DNA from 4 places in the Nonomuraea sp. NPDC000554 genome. Region 1 is predicted to be linked to each of the others. Evidence: riboswitches for the same ligand, from Rfam matches in the RefSeq annotation. Region 1 holds a riboswitch; each other region holds the start of a gene.
The links. Region 1 has a riboswitch for cyclic di-AMP ahead of ABT294_RS23780 (C40 family peptidase). Riboswitches for the same ligand answer to the same signal wherever they lie in the genome.

Region 2: linked by a shared signal. The riboswitch ahead of ABT294_RS10210 (C40 family peptidase) and the one ahead of ABT294_RS23780 (C40 family peptidase) in region 1 are both predicted to bind cyclic di-AMP.
Region 3: linked by a shared signal. The riboswitch ahead of ABT294_RS24900 (hypothetical protein) and the one ahead of ABT294_RS23780 (C40 family peptidase) in region 1 are both predicted to bind cyclic di-AMP.
Region 4: linked by a shared signal. The riboswitch ahead of ABT294_RS16300 (C40 family peptidase) and the one ahead of ABT294_RS23780 (C40 family peptidase) in region 1 are both predicted to bind cyclic di-AMP.

What each region holds. Positions count from the first base shown of each region.
Region 1 is NZ_JBEPDC010000012.1:241,936-245,867, reverse strand. It holds gene ABT294_RS23790 (branched-chain amino acid aminotransferase) at 1-427, opposite strand, end outside; gene ABT294_RS23785 (3-isopropylmalate dehydrogenase) at 603-1,649, opposite strand; cyclic di-AMP (ydaO/yuaA leader) riboswitch at 1,749-1,885, shown strand; gene ABT294_RS23780 (C40 family peptidase) at 1,938-2,495, shown strand; gene ABT294_RS23775 (ROK family transcriptional regulator) at 2,508-3,671, opposite strand; gene ABT294_RS23770 (sugar ABC transporter substrate-binding protein) at 3,773-3,932, shown strand, end outside.
Region 2 is NZ_JBEPDC010000004.1:280,294-284,225, forward strand. It holds gene ABT294_RS10200 (RDD family protein) at 1-1,394, opposite strand, end outside; gene ABT294_RS10205 (amino-acid N-acetyltransferase) at 1,492-2,049, opposite strand; cyclic di-AMP (ydaO/yuaA leader) riboswitch at 2,336-2,495, shown strand; gene ABT294_RS10210 (C40 family peptidase) at 2,501-3,553, shown strand; gene ABT294_RS10215 (LuxR C-terminal-related transcriptional regulator) at 3,564-3,776, opposite strand.
Region 3 is NZ_JBEPDC010000013.1:192,731-196,662, reverse strand. It holds gene ABT294_RS24915 (hypothetical protein) at 1-692, shown strand, start outside; gene ABT294_RS24910 (roadblock/LC7 domain-containing protein) at 722-1,129, shown strand; gene ABT294_RS24905 (hypothetical protein) at 1,126-1,497, shown strand; gene ABT294_RS24900 (hypothetical protein) at 1,634-2,446, opposite strand; cyclic di-AMP (ydaO/yuaA leader) riboswitch at 2,630-2,765, opposite strand; gene ABT294_RS24895 (DUF5302 domain-containing protein) at 2,941-3,141, opposite strand; gene ABT294_RS24890 (MDR family MFS transporter) at 3,189-3,932, opposite strand, start outside.
Region 4 is NZ_JBEPDC010000007.1:190,854-194,785, reverse strand. It holds gene ABT294_RS16305 (gluzincin family metallopeptidase) at 1-752, opposite strand, end outside; gene ABT294_RS16300 (C40 family peptidase) at 1,109-1,630, opposite strand; cyclic di-AMP (ydaO/yuaA leader) riboswitch at 1,683-1,843, opposite strand; gene ABT294_RS16295 (GbsR/MarR family transcriptional regulator) at 2,106-2,894, opposite strand; gene ABT294_RS16290 (cytochrome P450) at 3,152-3,932, shown strand, end outside.

The DNA.
Region 1 (3,932 bases):
GGCTGTGCCCCTCGGCGGTGGGCACCCAGTCGCGGTCGGTCTGGACGAGCACTTCCAGCGACTCGACGAACGTCTCCTCCGGCAGCTCCGGCATGGCCATCCGGACGGCCGACTGGTTGAAGCGGGCCGCGTTGGCGTACGGGCGGAACGTCACGATCGAGCCGTTGCCCTGCCGGTACGCCTTGAGCCCCTCGAACAGCTCCTGCGCGTAGTGGAAGACCGCGGTGGCGGGGTCGAGCAGGAGCGGCCCGTACGGCTGGAGCCGCGCGTCGTGCCACCCCTCGCCCTCGGTGTAGTCGATGGAGACCATGTGATCGGTGAAGACCTGCCCGAATCCGGGACTCGCCAGTACCTGCTCCCGCTCGGCCGCGGTACGCGCGTGGTCGGATAGCTGCACGTCGAAGCTGAGCTTCTGAGCGATGGTCATGACGAACGTCCTTCTCTCTGCGATCTCGACAGCACTGCGCGGGGCAGTACGTACTTCCTATTGTCTCGCTATTTGGAATGGCAAGGGGTGGGTGGGGGGTTGTGATCGTGCGGACACCAAAAAGCGCCTGGCAGTCCGTCACCGGACCGCCAGGCGCTTGCGGAGCTAGGCGGCCCTAGCTCGATACTCGCGCGGTGATGTCGTCGCCGATCTCGTGCGTGGTGCGACCCGCCCACCCGGTCAGGCGCTCCAGGATGTCGTCGGCGACGGCCTGCTCGACCTTGGCCGCCTCGGCGCGCAGGCCGAGGTGGTCGAGGAGCATGGCGGCCGACAGGATGGTCGCGGTCGGGTCGGCCTTGCCCTGGCCGGCGATGTCGGGGGCGCTGCCGTGCACCGGCTCGAACATGCTGGGCGCGGTGCGCTCAGGGTTGATGTTGCCGCTGGCGGCCAGGCCGATGCCGCCCGCGATGGCCGCGCCGAGGTCGGTGATGATGTCGCCGAAGAGGTTGTCGGTGACGATGACGTCGAAGCGCTCGGGCTGGCTCACGAAGAACATCGAGGCCGCGTCGATGTGGTAGTAGTCGGTGCTGACCTCGGGGTACTCCTCGGCCACCCGGTTGACGGTGCGCTGCCACAGGTCGCCGGCGAAGGTCAGCACGTTCGTCTTGTGGATGAGGCTGAGTTGCTTGCGCGGGCGCGACTTGGCCTTCTCGAAGGCGTACCGCACCACGCGCTCCACGCCGTAGGCGGTGTTGAGCGACTCCTGGGTGGCGATCTCGTACGGGGTGCCGCGGCGCATGACGCCGCCGGTGCCCGCGTACAGACCCTCGGTGCCCTCGCGGATCACGATCATGTCGATGTTCTCGGTCGGCGTGTCGGCCAGCGGGGTCTCGACGCCGGGGAAGAGCTTGACCGGGCGCAGGTTCACGTAGTGGTCGAACGCGAAGCGCAGGCGGAGCAGCAGGTCGCGCTCCAGGATGCCCGGCGGGACACTGGGGTCGCCGACGGCGCCGAGCAGGATCGCGTCGTAGCCGCGCAGCTTTTCGAGCACGGAGTCGGGGAGCGTCTCGCCGGTTCGGTGGTAGCGGGCGGCACCCAGGTCGTAGTGGGTGGGCTCCAGCTTGACTCCGACCGCTTCGAGGACCTTCAGCCCCTCTGCCACGACCTCGGCGCCGATGCCGTCGCCAGGAATGACCGCCAGGCGGATGTTACGCGACTCCATGGACGGTACCTTACCGGCTCGTCTCGGCTGACGAACACACCGTCTCACTGTCCGGACGGTCCGTTTTAAGCTATTTGCGACCTTTTGACCGTTTCGTTAGAGTCCGTCAGGCCTAATCCACGCAACGGCTGCGTGGAGCCGGGGACCCACTTCACCTGGGGCGAGTCGGCATCGCCGTAGGGCTACTTCCAGGCCCGAGCCCGTCAGCTAACCCGGTCGGCCAGATGGAAGGACACTCCCCTGTCTCGCATCGCCGTCCTCGTCGTCCTGGGAGCAACAGCCGCCGGAATGGCCCTCGCCTCCCCTGCCAACGCCGACTCCGACACCCCCGACAGCATCCCCAGTTCCTCTCCCACCACCACCCTCACCGGCTCTCAGCTCAAGCAGCTCCAGATCAAGAAGACCCCGACCCCCGCCTGGAAGGTCGCCCTCAAGTTCGCCATGAAGAAGCGCGGCATCCCCTACGTCTGGGGAGGGACGAGCGACAGCGGCTACGACTGCTCCGGGCTCATGCTCCGGGCGTACGGGAAGGCGGGGATCGAGCTCCCGCGCACCGCCGCCGAGCAGTACAACGCCTTCTCCAAGAAGATCAGCTGGAACCACCTCAAACCCGGTGACCTGGTCTTCTTCCACGGCCTCGGCCACGTGGGCATGATCTCCCGCCCCGGATACATGGTCCACGCCCCGCACACGGGCGACGTCGTGAAGGAGGAGCAGCTGTCGGACTGGCGCAAGGACTCCTTCGTCGGCGCCGTCCGTCCCGACCCCAAGGGCGTCAAGCTCTGGAAGGAGATCAGCAAGCAGCGCGCCACACCGGCCCCTGCCATGCCGACAGCGACGTTCTGACCCGTAGCGGCCTCATCCCCGGCGAGCGTCGAAGATGAGGTCCCAGGCGCGGGCGCGCGCGTGGGCGACAGCGCCGAGCAGGACGCCGCTGTCGCCCAGCGCGCTCGCCACCACCACCGGACGCAGCGGCCCCAGCTCGGCCACGCGGCTCTCGATCGCGGCCCCGAGCAGGTCGAGGTTGCGCCCGACGCCGCCGCTCAGCACGATCACCTCGGGGTCGAGCACCGCCGCCACCGCCACCAGCAGGCCGCCGATCCGCCGCCCCTCGGCCTCCACGACCGAGCGGGCCACCGGATCGCCGGTCGCGGCGGCGGAGAACACCTCCTTGGCCGTGGCGAGGTCGAGCCCGGCCGCGCGGGCGGCCCGCACCACGCCGGGCGCGGCGGCCACGGCCTCGGTGGCGCCGTGCGCCAGCGCGTCGTCGGACGGGATCGGATCCTCGGCCGCGGGGACGTACGACACCTCGCCGGCGGCGCCCCGCGCCCCGACGTACAGCTCGCCGTTGACCACGATCCCCATGCCCACCCCGGTGCCGATGGAGACCAGCGCGAAGTTCGCCTTGCCCTGCCCCTCGCCGTAGACGTGCTCGCCCACGGCCGCCAGGTTGATGTCGTTCTCGATGACGAGATCGACCTCCAGCGCCGAGCGCAGCCGTTCGGCCAGGTCGGGCCCCGGCAGGTTGGGGGCGAACTCCAGGCGTCCGAGCGCCGGGTCGTACACGCCGGGCGAGCCGACGACCGCGCAGGTGATCGAGGACCAGTCGAGCTCGGCCTTCTCGGCCGCGGCCCTGGCCAGGTCGCCCACCAGCACGGCCAGCTCGGCCGAGCTGCGCGCGGTGTTGCGGCCGTCGGTGCGGCCGGCGAACGTGCCGCGCAGGTCCGCCACCGCCACCCTGATCCAGTCGCGGCCGATGTCGACGCCCGCCACGTGCGCGGACGCCGCGTTCATGTCGTAGAGCGAGGTCACCGGCCCCGGCCTGCCCGACACCTCGCCGACCAGGTGCACCAGGCCGTCCTCTTCCAGCCCGGCGAGCGCGGCCGAGACCGTGGGCTTGGACAGCCCGGTGATCTTGGCCAGGTCGGCCCGCGACGCGGGGCCGTGCTCGTGAAGGTGGTCGAGCAGACGGCGCTCGTTCAGCACCCGCAGCAACCGCGGATTACCCAGCTCACCCCGCATGTGACGTCCTCCTCCAGGCAAACTCTAGCCAACAACGCTGGTAGTAAACTACCTTTCTTACCAGCACCGGGGGCCGGCACACTCGAAAGGGACGATGTGCGATGCACCGAGCCTGGCTATTCCTCCCCGCCGCAGCGGTCCTGCTGGCCGCCGCCTGCGGGAACAACACGACGACAGCGAACCCGAAACCCCAGGACCAGCAGGGCGGCAAGACCATCGCGCTCTTCCTGCCCGAGTCGAAGACCACGCGCTACGAGGCCT
Region 2 (3,932 bases), on a different contig from region 1:
ACCTTGTCGGCGAACGTCTGCTGCAACGGCTTGTCCCACAGCTGGGACGCGCCGTTCAACGCGGTGCAGACGAAGGCGATCAGCTGCCCCAGGACCGGGATCCACCAGAGGATGTAGCCGCCCCAGGTGACCCCGGCGCGCTTGATGGCCTGGTCGGCGGGGAGCCCGCCGGGAGGGAGCATCTGGCCCACGGGGACGACCTTGATGCCCAGGACCATCTTGCCGACCGTCTGGCCGTTCATCTTGTGCAGGAGGAAGTCGTAACCGACGTAGAGCACCACCAACAGGATCGTGCTCACCAAGCCCACGCCGAACGAGCCCAGGCCGCCGCTCATCGTCCCGGTGGTCGAGTCGTAGCTGGCGAGCAGCAACGATGTGACGAGCAGGGCGATCACGAAGTAGACGATGCCGAAGATGACGCCGTCGATGATCCTCGCCGCCAGGCGCTGCCACCATTCGGCGAGCGGGGCAGGCGCGCCGGGCGGCTGCACGCCCACCGGCTGCCCGTATCCCTGCTGGCCGTACTGCTGCCCGTAGCCGGGCTGACCGTACTGCTGCGGCTGGCCGTACTGCTGCTGGCCGTATCCGGGCTGGCCGTACTGCTGCTGACCGTAACCCTGGCCCTGGCCGTAGTCCTGCTGCTGACCGTAACCCTGGCCCTGGCCGTAGTCCTGCTGCTGACCGTAACCCTGGCCCTGGCCGTAGTCCTGCTGCTGGCCGTACTGCTGGCCCGAGGGAGGCTGCTGACCGTAGCCCTGCTGGCCGTACTGCTGTTGCTGGCCGTAGTCGGGCTGGGAGGGGGCCTGCTGCCCGTGGCCCTGCTGCCCGTACTGCGGCTGCTGACCGTAGTCGGGTTGCGACGAAGCCTGCTGCCCGTACTGCGGCTGCTGGCCGTAGTCGGGCTGGGAGGGGGCCTGCTGGCCGTAACTCTGCTGGCCGTACTGCGGCTGCTGGCCGTAGTCGGGCTGCGACGGAGCCTGCTGCCCGTAACCCTGCTGGCCGGAGCCGGGCTGCTGACCGTACTGCTGCTGACCGTAGTCAGGCTGCGACGGAGCCTGCTGCCCGTAACCCTGCTGCCCGTACTGCGGCTGCTGACCGTAGCCGGGCTGAGGCTGGGAGGAGGCCTGCTGGCCGTACTGCTGACCCTGCTGGCCGTATGGGGGCTGACCGTACTGCGGCTGCTGCCCGTACTGCTGGCCAGGCTGGCCGTACTGCGGCTGCTGCCCGTAGCCGGGCTGCCCGTACGCGTCGTCGACCCGGTAGCCCACGACGGTGGCGTCGGGATCGGGCTGACCGTGAGGGCGGCTCGCGTTTTGTTGTCCGTATTCGGGGATCCCGGGAGGCGGATTCTCGCCGGAGTCGTCCTGTGGATACGGCGGCTGTCCGGTGCTCACCGTGTCACCTCGCTTCGAGTGCGCGTGTGGCACATGTCAGGACACATGCCTGTGCCGCCCAACGTATCGACATAGGTATCAACAATCACCTTTCCACTTAGTCAAGGCCTGTGTCACCCGATGTCAAGTGGAGCAGCATCCGGGTGTTGCCCAGGGTGTTCGGCTTGACGTGCTCCAGATCAAGGAACTCGGCCACACCCTCGTCGTACGAGGCCAGGAGCTCGGCGTAGACCTCGGGCGAGACCGGCGTGCCGTTGATCGGCTGGAATCCGTGCCTCGCGAAGAAATCCACCTCGAAAGTGAGACAGAAAACACGGCGCAGCCCAAGATCCTTTGCCGTGCCGATCAAGGCGGAGACGATCTGGTGGCCGATTCCGAACCCACGGAGATCGGGGTCCACCGCGACGGTACGGATCTCCGCCAGGTCCTCCCAGAGCACGTGCAGCGCCCCACAGCCGACGACCCGCCCGCCCCTCTCGGCCACCCAGAACTCCTGCACGTCCTCGTACAGGGTGACGGTGGCCTTCTCCAGCATCCGAGGGCCGGCGCCGGCGTAGGTGTCGACCAGGCGCCTGATGGTCCGGACGTCGGGCGTGCGGGCACGCCGCACGACGGTCTCGGTGTCAGCGACTGACAGTTCGGCGACCTGCTCCATGGCTCTCCAGCGTACAGATCCGATTACGGCTCACCCCTATCTCTCATCGCTCCCCCATCTTGTGACATGCCGTGGCCGGACGAGCACGTTGGGATTCGTCCCGTTCATCCGACCGCCTACCATGCCAAGCTTGGTCAAAGTGGGCATAAAGTCTGTTCTGTACGTGTGGGCACGAGATCACCTTGTGACTCTTCGGTTGTGAAACCTCAACAGACTTGGCAGTTCTGGTTGAGCACCAACCGCGAGTGCACTAGTGTCCAGCGACGATGCCACCGCCGCGACCCGTGGCGATGGCGCGCCCAATCCCCACGCGGGGAGCCGGGGACCCAGCGGTGGCGAGATGATCAGGCGCCACCACCCCGGGGTGAATCCGGACCACCGCGTCCGGTAGGGCTGCTCCGGCCCGAACCCGTCAGCTAACCCGGTAGGCGCCTACGAGAGGAGCTTGTTGGTGAAGCGCACGCGCGACCGTGGGGGGAAGTCGGCGGGCAAGCACGCCCGCCCCCCAGAACCGGCGCCCTCCAGCAGGCGCGTCCTCCGGTTCGGCGTGGTCGGCGCCGCGATCGCGGCCCTGGTCTTCACCCTCCCCGTCGGTTCGGCCGCCGCCGAACCCAAGCCCTCGCTCAAGGAGCTCTCCGACCGCGTCGAGAAGATGCACAACGAGATCGAGACGCTGAGCGAGCAGTACAACGGCCAGCGCGAGAAGCTCAAGGCCGCTCAGAAGGCCGTCAACGCCGCCAAGAAGGTCCTGGCCACCAGCGAGACCGATCTGGCCGCCAAGCGCGCGAAGGCGAGCCTGCTGATCCAGCACGAGTACATCTCCGGCGGTTTCGACCGGGGCCTGACCTTCGCCGGCGACTCCGATCCCGAGTCCTTCCTTGACAGGGCGGCGACGACGTACGTCCTCGCACAGGAGCGGGGCCAGGAGGTCAACCAGCTCGCCACCGCGAGGGCGAACGCCGAGCAGGCCAAGACGACCGCCACCTCGCGCATCACGGAGGTCCAGCAGCTCGTCTCCGATCTGGGCAGCAGGCGTGACAAGATCACCAAGCTGGTCGCCAAGGTGGAGAGCGGCCTGTTCAAGCGCGCGATCGGCGAGGCCGGACGTCCCGGCACCCGCGCCACGCGGGTGAGCCTGCCCATCGCCGGATCGGGCAAGGCCGCCCAAGCCGCCAGGTGGGCGCTCACCCAGCAGCTCAAGCCGTACGTCTGGGGCGCCGAGGGGCCGGGCTCCTACGACTGCTCCGGCCTGGTGATGGCGGCCTACCAGCAGGTGGGCATCTCGCTGCCGCACTACACGGGCGACCAGTGGACCGCGGGCAAGCACATCTCCAGGGAGGAGCTGCGCCCCGGCGACCTGGTGTTCTTCTACGGCGACCTGCACCACGTCGGCATCTACATCGGCGGCGGCATGATGGTGCACGCGCCGCAGACGGGCGACGTCGTGCGCATCGCGCCGCTGGCCCGACGCCCGTTCGCGGGCGCCGTGCGCATCGCCGACTGAAGGGGACGCGTCAGATGAGCTGACGCCTCGCGGCCCAGGCCACCGCCTCGATCGCGGTGGCCACGCCGATTCTGTCGCAGATTCCGCGAAGTCTTCGGCGAACCGTCCGTCCGCTGATATCCAGACGCCTTCCGACCCGATCTACTGTGACTCCCTTGGCCAGCTCTGCCAGCAACGCTAAATCGGCATAGCTGAGCTCAACGCCTTCAGTGAGCACATCCATCGGGAGCCCTCCCCCCAACAGCTCTGACCCCTGCAAAGCTGCTCGTCTCGCAGAAGGTAAACGCTTCTCTGAAACGCCGTCAAGCATGACGATCGCCGCATTTGACGACCTGCATTGACATGATCAGCTCTATGTGAACTACTCGCCATATGTCGG
Region 3 (3,932 bases), on a different contig from region 1:
GCGTGACGTACATGGAGTGCGCCCAGACGCCGGGCGTCGAGCGTCTGCTCTCGGCCAGGGGCCGCGTCCCGGAGGCCGAGCTGCGCAGGCTCCAGGCCGACGGCGGCTGCGCGCGCCTGCTGGAACAGGGCCCCGTCACGCAGGGCGAGCTGCAGTACTGCGTGCTCGGCGCGGTCCTGGACGCGGCGTTCTTCCTGCTGCCGGCCAGCGGGACCCGGCCCAAGTTCCGCCCCGGCGAGCAGCACTGGCTGGGCGGCCAGTGGTACTTCGACGTGACCGGCCTGGTGCGGGAGTGCGCCAGGCGCCGCGCCCAACTCGCGCAGATCTGGCCGTCCGCCGACCTGGACGCCGCCCCGGTGCGCCCGTCGCCGAGGCTGCCGGGGCAGGGTGTGACGCTCAGCCGGGTGCAGTGGGAGATCATCGTCCAGGCCGACCGGGAGGCGACCCCGCTCGACCTGGCCAAGCGGCTCGGCAGGTCCGGCTACTCCGTCCTGCTGGCCGTGCGCAGGCTGGCGGCGGCGGGCCTGCTCGTCCAGGACGCGCCCGCCCTGCCGAGAAGGACGCGGCGCGAGCGCATACCGCCGCCCGCGCCCAGGACCGGCGCCGACGCCGTCGGCCCCGCGGTCACGGCGGACCCGACGGACCTGGCGCTGCTGCTGCGCCTGAAGAAGGCGCTGGAGGAGCTGTCGTGAGGTTTCCCTCACGCAGGAGGAGGCCATCGGTGGAGCTGCGTGACGAGGTACTGAAGGAAATGACGCTCCTGCGCGAGCGCGCCGCGGACGTCAGCGGCAGCGTCGCCTGCACCGTCGACGGGCTGCCCATCGCCTGCGACCTGCCCAGCAGCGGCCCCGGCAACGGTACGGGGGACGGCGGCGCGCAGACGGCCGCGCTGTCGGCGGCGCTCCTGGCGATGAGCAAACGCATGATCGCGGGTACGGGCAGGGGCGCCCTGGAGGAGACGCTCATCTCCGGCACCGCCGGCTACGCGGCCTGCTACGCGGCGGGCCCCACCATCGTCCTCACAGTCCTGGCGGGCCCCGGCGCCAATCTCGGCCTGCTCCGGCTGGAGGGGCGCAGGACGGCGGCCGCTCTGGCCGCCATCGCAGCACGCGAACGGAGGAAGACATGACGAGCATGGACATCTCGCTCAAGGAGATGATGACGATCGACGGCTCGATCGGAGCGGCGATCGTCGACCACGGCAGCGGCATGGCGCTCGGCGCGCTCGGCGGCTCCAAGGACCTGGACCTCCAGGTGGCCGCCGCGGGCAACACCGAGGTGGTCAAGGCCAAGCTGCGCACGATGGACTCGCTGGGGCTCAAGGACGCCATCGAGGACATCCTGATCACGCTCGGCTCCCAGTATCACATCATCCGCCCGATCAGCGGGCGCGGCGGCAAGGGCCTGTTCCTCTACCTGGCTCTCGACCGCGGCCGCGCCAACCTGGCCCTGGCCCGCCACCAGCTTCGCGCCATCGAGGAGAAGCTGGAGGTCTGAAAAGCTCGACGGCTTGCGCCCAGTGCGGGTGGGCGCAAGCCGTCGTCAGGTGTGTCCGCGATCCCCTGATCCGCGGGCCCCTTGAGGGTGGGTTCCCGATGAGCCCGCGGTCCCCGTGTCCGCGGGCTCCCGAGGTTCAGCGTCGGATGAGCCTGCGGATCCGGTCGCGGCCCATCACCAGGCCGCCACCGACCAGGGCCAGGCCGCCGGCCACGACCGCGCCGGTCACGCCGCTCGACGCGCCCGAGGCGGGCTCGCTCTCGGCAGAGGCGGCCTGCGGATGCACGTCGGCCACGTTGGCCACAGCGGCCACAGCGGCCTTGGGCTCGGCGGCTGCGGGCGCGGGCGCGGCGGGAGCGGGCTCGCTCTTGTCCGCCGTGTCCTTCTTGACGAGGACGGTCGGCGGCTTGGCCGGGTGCTTGTCCACGCGGGACCAGGCGCCGGACGAGTACGCCACCGGGTAGTTCTTCTTGCCGGGGCCGGAACCCCACTTGGTGATGACGTACTTGATCTTGATGTGGCCCTCGCCACCGACGCCGTCCACGCCCAGCGTGCTGCTGTTGAACGAGCCGCCGGTCAGGTAGGCGAACGTCTTGGCGTCCAGGTCGAGCATGACACCGCTGTTGGAGGGGACGCCGGGGCCGCGGTCGCCGACGAAGAACGGCGCCTTCTTGTCCTTGTAGACGACGTAGCCCTCGGTCATCAGCGGCCAGCTCGGGCTGGCGACGAGCCCCTTCTGCATGGGCTTGCCGCTGGCGGGCAGACCGGTGTCTCCGGCGCGGCCGGAGGAGTCGTCCCAGAAGTAGGACGCGGTGGTGCCGCCCTTGAGCAGAGGCTGCTTGTCGTAGGGGGTGTCGGCGTGTGCGGGGGATCCGGCGCCGATGGCCACCGCACCGAACGCGGCGGCGGCGATAGCGGCAAACGAGCGCATGCCAAGACGTACAGACATGAAGTCAAAGAGTCCTTTGTGAGGGTACGGGGAAGCAGCGCTCCCAAGGGCGTAGCCGGGCGGGTATGCCGAAACGGTCGCTACGCGGAGCGCTGGAAGTTCAGGGGAAGGGGGGCCGCTCTCAGTCGGCGGCGGGTGACACTACGCGGGCTGGGGGTACGACGCGGTGAACCATCAGGTAGGTTGTCCTCTCCATCTCGCCTACCGGGTTAGCTGACGGGTTCGGGCGTGGAGATGCCCTACCGACGCACTTGTCGGATTCACCCCAAAGAGATGGGTCCCCGGTTCCCGCGGGCGCGGGATTCGACGTCAGCCAGCCGCCTCTTCCTTGTGAAGGGCCAGGTCACTAGCTGATAACACCAGGACTGTACCCAAGAAAACGGACAAGGGCAAAGGTAACCCCATAAAACGGGCGAAGATCTACCTTTTACGACATAGCAGGCAAAAGAAAAGGAGGGCACGGCCCATGCCGTACCCTCCCGAACAGTCCGGTCTCAGCCGCCGCTCTTCCGCCTGAACGAACGCTTGCTCGAAGCCGGCCCGTGGGCCCCGTGAATCTTGGAAGGGTCGGCGCCCCTGCCACCCGCGCCCGACCCGGCCTGCTGGCTGCGCTTACGCTCCAGCGCCTCGCGGAACTTGCGCTTCAACTCGTCCTCGGGGGTTTCGCTGACTTCCGGCTCCGGTGTTTCCGCCATGAGGACCTCCTGGTGTTTGGGACACACACAGCTTCGCACGGCGCGGCTCACGCCGCGAAACCGGCCTCCGCCCGCTCCTCACGGACGATGGGCCGCAGCCGCCCGCCCGGCAGGGCCACCAGCGCGGCCAGCGCCACCAGCGCCCCCGCCACCCCCAGCGACGGGATGACCACCGAGGCGGCCGAGGCGTGCGCGGCGGCCAGCCCGTGCAGCGGCGCCTCGGTCGAGATGACCGAGGCGTAGGCGGTGCCGGCCAGCGCCAGCGCGACCGAGCCGCCGATCTGGCGGAAGAACGTCAGATTGGCCGAGGCCGTGCCGAGGTACCGGGGCGGCACCGACTGCTGCACGGCCACCGTCAGCCCCGACAGCATCGGCCCCATGCCGAGGCCGATGAGCACCATCCACCCCGCCAGCAGCCAGCCGGGCGTGTCGACGGCCAGGTTCAGGCAGAGCAGCGTGCCCGCCACCATCAGGAACGGCGCGGCCACGAGCCAGGGCTTGTAGACGCGGGTCCTGGTCATCAGCGCCCCCATGACCATGCTGCCGACCACCATCGCCAGGGTCAGCGGGTAGATCCGCAGCCCCGACTGGGTCGCGCTGAGCCCGAGCGCCTCCTGGAAGTACCTGGGCAGGAAGACGACCCCGGCGAACATGCAGAACGCGGTGCAGAACGAGGTCACGTTGACCAGCGTGTAGGTGCGGTTGCCGAACAGGTGCATCGGCATGATCGGCGCCACCGCCCGCCGCTCGACCACCACGAACACCACCAGCAACAGCGCCGCCAGCGCGAT
Region 4 (3,932 bases), on a different contig from region 1:
GAGAGGCCGAGCGCCGCCAGAGCCGCGTCGACGCCGCGGCTCTGGGCATCACGGTAGAGCCTCACCAGGGTCCTCTCGCCGAACCGTCCGGCCAGGAAGCGACACGCCAGCCACGCCTCCTGGTACGCGCGCGCCAGCCGTCCCGGCTCACGCGCCGCGAACGCGGCGGGCCCGGGGAGCTCGCGCGGCAGCCGCCCGGCCCGGACCTCTGCGGCCAGCTCGGCCGCGGCCACCGGGACGGCGAGGCCCGCGTCGCGGTAGCCCACGTAGTCGGCGAAGCCCTCGTACAGCCAGGTGGGCAGGTGGTCGGTGCCCGCGGCGACGTGCGTCAGCTCGTGGGTGAGGACGACGTCCCGGCCGGTGGGGGTGAGCCGGGCGAACGCGGTGGGCAGCACGATCACCCGGCCGTCGTCGGCGACGGCGGCCAGCCCGTCGAGCCCGGCCACCCCTGTCAGCCCCGCCAGGCGGGCGCCGTCGGCGGTGGAGTCGGGGACGAGCACCAGCGGGCGCACCTGGCCGCCCAGGACGGCCGAGACCCGCTCCCCCGCCGCGTCGGCCCTGCGTGCCAGGTCACGGAGCAGCCCGGCGTCGGCGTGATGCCCCACGACCAGCGATCGGGCGCCGCGCACGGTCCGGGCTCCGTCAGGCCAGAGATCTCGGAGCCCGTCATGCGCGAGCGGGCCGCCCGGCGGCGCGCTGGCCGAGGCCGCCGCGAGGAGCACCACCCCCGCCAGCGCGGCTCGACGGCTCACCTGCACGGACACCATGCCAGATCGTAGCGGCCCGGCCGACCGGAGACGGCCGCGAGGCCGCAGGTCACAGCGCGGGGAACGCAGGCCCCCAATCGTCAAGACCGTGCTGCCGCAGGCGCGAAACCGGACACCACCCGCAAAGCCGCGGAGCGCCACAGCGGAACGCGGCCTGCCGCAGGCGCGAAACCTGGCACCGCCCGCAAAGCCGCGGAGCGCCACAGCGGAACGCGGCCTGCCGCGGGCGCGAAACCTGGCACCGCCCGCAAGGCCGCGGAGCGCCACGGTGGAAGGCGGCCTGCCGGATGACGGCACGCGAAAGCCCCGCCCCTGGCAGGGGCGGGGCGTTTCGTGATCGGTCACAGGCCGGGACGTACCGCGCCGACGAACGACGCCTTGCGCCAGCCGCCGAGCTTGTCGATACGCACCGATTCGCCGGTCCTCGGCGAGTGGATCATCTTGCCATGGCCGACGTACATGCCGACGTGTCCGAGCCCGCGGAAGAACATCAGATCGCCCGGCTTGAGACTCTTCCAGGAGATCTTCTTCTTGATGCGCGCGAACTGGCTGTTCGTCACGCGCGGGATCTTCACTCCGGCCTTCTTCCAGGCGTACTGGACGAGTCCGGAGCAGTCGAACGAGCCAGGCCCGGTGCCGCCGAACCGGTAGGGGTCACCGACCTGCTCCTTGGCCACGGCGACGGCCTTGCGGGCCTTCGCCATCTGCCGAGAAACCGTGGCCGTCTTCGCGGTCCCGACGGTCTTCGCCGCCGCGGTCGTGGAAGTGCCGGCCCTTTCGCTCGTCGTCGCCGCCTGCGCCGCCGGGGCATGGAGGATCAGCCCTCCAGCCGCCACGGACATCGTGAGCGCAACGCCACTCACGGCAAAACGGGACAGACGGGGGTTATGCGGGTGGGTAGACAGGATTTCTCCTTGGATCTTCCACGAACGCCTACCGGGTTAGCTGACGGATTCGGGCCTGGAAGTCGCCCTACGGCGCGTAACGCGCCGATTCACCCCTGATCCCTGGGGAACGGGATCGCTGGGTCCCCGGCTCCGTGCCTCCTGGCTGCACGGATTCGGCAGGCCTCACCGCCGGGTGTCGTGCTCGGTGGGAGTGGCGGCGGGCCAGCGGATGACTATCTCGTCCACATCGGGGGGACCGATGTCGATTCGCGGCGCCATGGCTTGGCACCGCGACGGCCAGAAGCTACGCCGAAAGTTCTGGAGCTGGCAAAGTCCGAGTCAGCCTGTAAAGATCAGATAAAGGTGTCAGTAAGGGGACGAATGCCTGCTGGAAGCCAGGCCGTCGTTACTCAAATGTGACCCTGCTCACAGTTGACGACACAGGTTCGAGTCAGGTCCCATCTGTAACTCTTGTCACATCCGTCACGTGGCAAGGGTCACCCGCCCCGCCGTACCGGCGGCCCGCCGTCCGGTGTGCCACGAAGATCTGCCACCAGCGCTCGGCCGTCTGGACCATGTCGTCGCCGAGGTACCCGAGGAACCGGCCCATGTCCCCCAGCCGGGCGCCGGCGGGCGTGGCGGCACCGAGGACGTCGGCTCCGCCCCGGGCGGCGTCGGCCAGCATGACGGTCATCTGGGCGCTCGCCAGAAAGGCTCGATACCAGACGTCGTCGTCGATGACGTACCGCTCGCGCCGCCGCCCGGGGTCGCGTTCGCGCCTGAGCAGCGCCTGCTCCTCGAGGTAGCCGACGGCCATGGAGATCGACGCCGGGCTGACCCGCAGCCGCTGGACCAGTTCGGCGGCGGTGAGGCTGCCGGAGTCGGTGGTGTACAGGCAGGTGAGCACCCTGGCCGTCGTCCGCGGGACCCCGGTCTGGACCAGCAGCGCCGTGAGGCCCTCCTCGAGGTCGCGCACCGCTTCCGGGTCGCGCCCGTATCCGCCGGTGGCGACCTGCGGCGCCGGTGACGGGGCCCGCCTGCGCCGGCGGGCGCGCCCTTCGGTCGCCTGGTGCGCCCGGTCGGCCCGGTAGCCGCCGGGCCCGCCGTTGCGCGCCACCTCCCGGCTGATCGTGGACGTCGGCCGCCCGAGGCGCCTGGCGATCTCGGCGTACCCGAGCCTTTCGGCGAGCCCCGCGGCGATGCTCTGACGGTCCTCGTAGGTCAGCCTGCCTCCCGGCATCCGCACTCGCCTCCCGTTTGCTCTTCCGCTCGACACACCGGGCGACAGTATTGCGTTTGTGCACACCTCATTGCAACTAAAGACACGGGAGACGTTGCATTCACCTTCAAGTCCATTGCAATTCTCTACTCTATTTAGCTGGCCAGACAGGGAAATCGGCGAATCACTGATTGACAGATTCATTGAATGCAACGTAGCTTTTGCTAGCAGTCGAACACGTACTATCTCGATGACCAGCCGGTCCAGAAGGAGCAGAGATGACCGAATCCCTCCCCGTCCTGGCGGGGTTGCCCGTGACGCGTCCCGCGGGCCGCCCGTTCGATCCCCCCGAGGAGCTGGGGCGGCTGCGCGAGCAGCGGCCGTTGAGCCGGATGACCTACCCCGACGGGCACGTGGGCTGGCTGGTGACCAGCCACGCCCTGGCCCGCGCCGTGACGGCCGACACCCGCTTCAGCTCACGGCATGACCTCATGCGCTCCCCGGTGCCCGGAGCGGCCTACGCCGGGCAGGCCCCGCCCGCCCCGCCCGGCATATTCATCGGGATGGACCCGCCCGAGCACACCCGCTATCGCAAGCTGCTCACCGGCAGGTTCACCGTCCGCCGGATGAACCTGCTGACCGCGCGGGTCGAGCAGATCACCGCCGAGCACCTGGACGCCATGGAACGGCACGGCCCGCCGGTGGACCTGGTGGAGGCGTACGCGCAGCCCATCCCCGCGCTGATGATCTGCGAGCTGCTCGGCGTCCCCTACGCCGACCACGAGATGTTCCAGCGGCACGCGGCGGCGCTGAACGACCACGACGCCACACCGGAGGCGCAGTACGCCGCCGTGACCGCCCTGCAGGGCTACCTGCACCAGCTGGTGCTGGCCAAGCGCGCCCAGCCCACCGACGACCTGCTCAGCGACCTGACCACCGACGACCTCACCGACGAGGAGCTCACCAACATCGGAGCCCTGCTGCTGGGCGCCGGCCTCGACACCACGGCCAACATGCTCGCGCTGGGCACCTTCGCCCTGCTGAGCCACCCGGACCAGC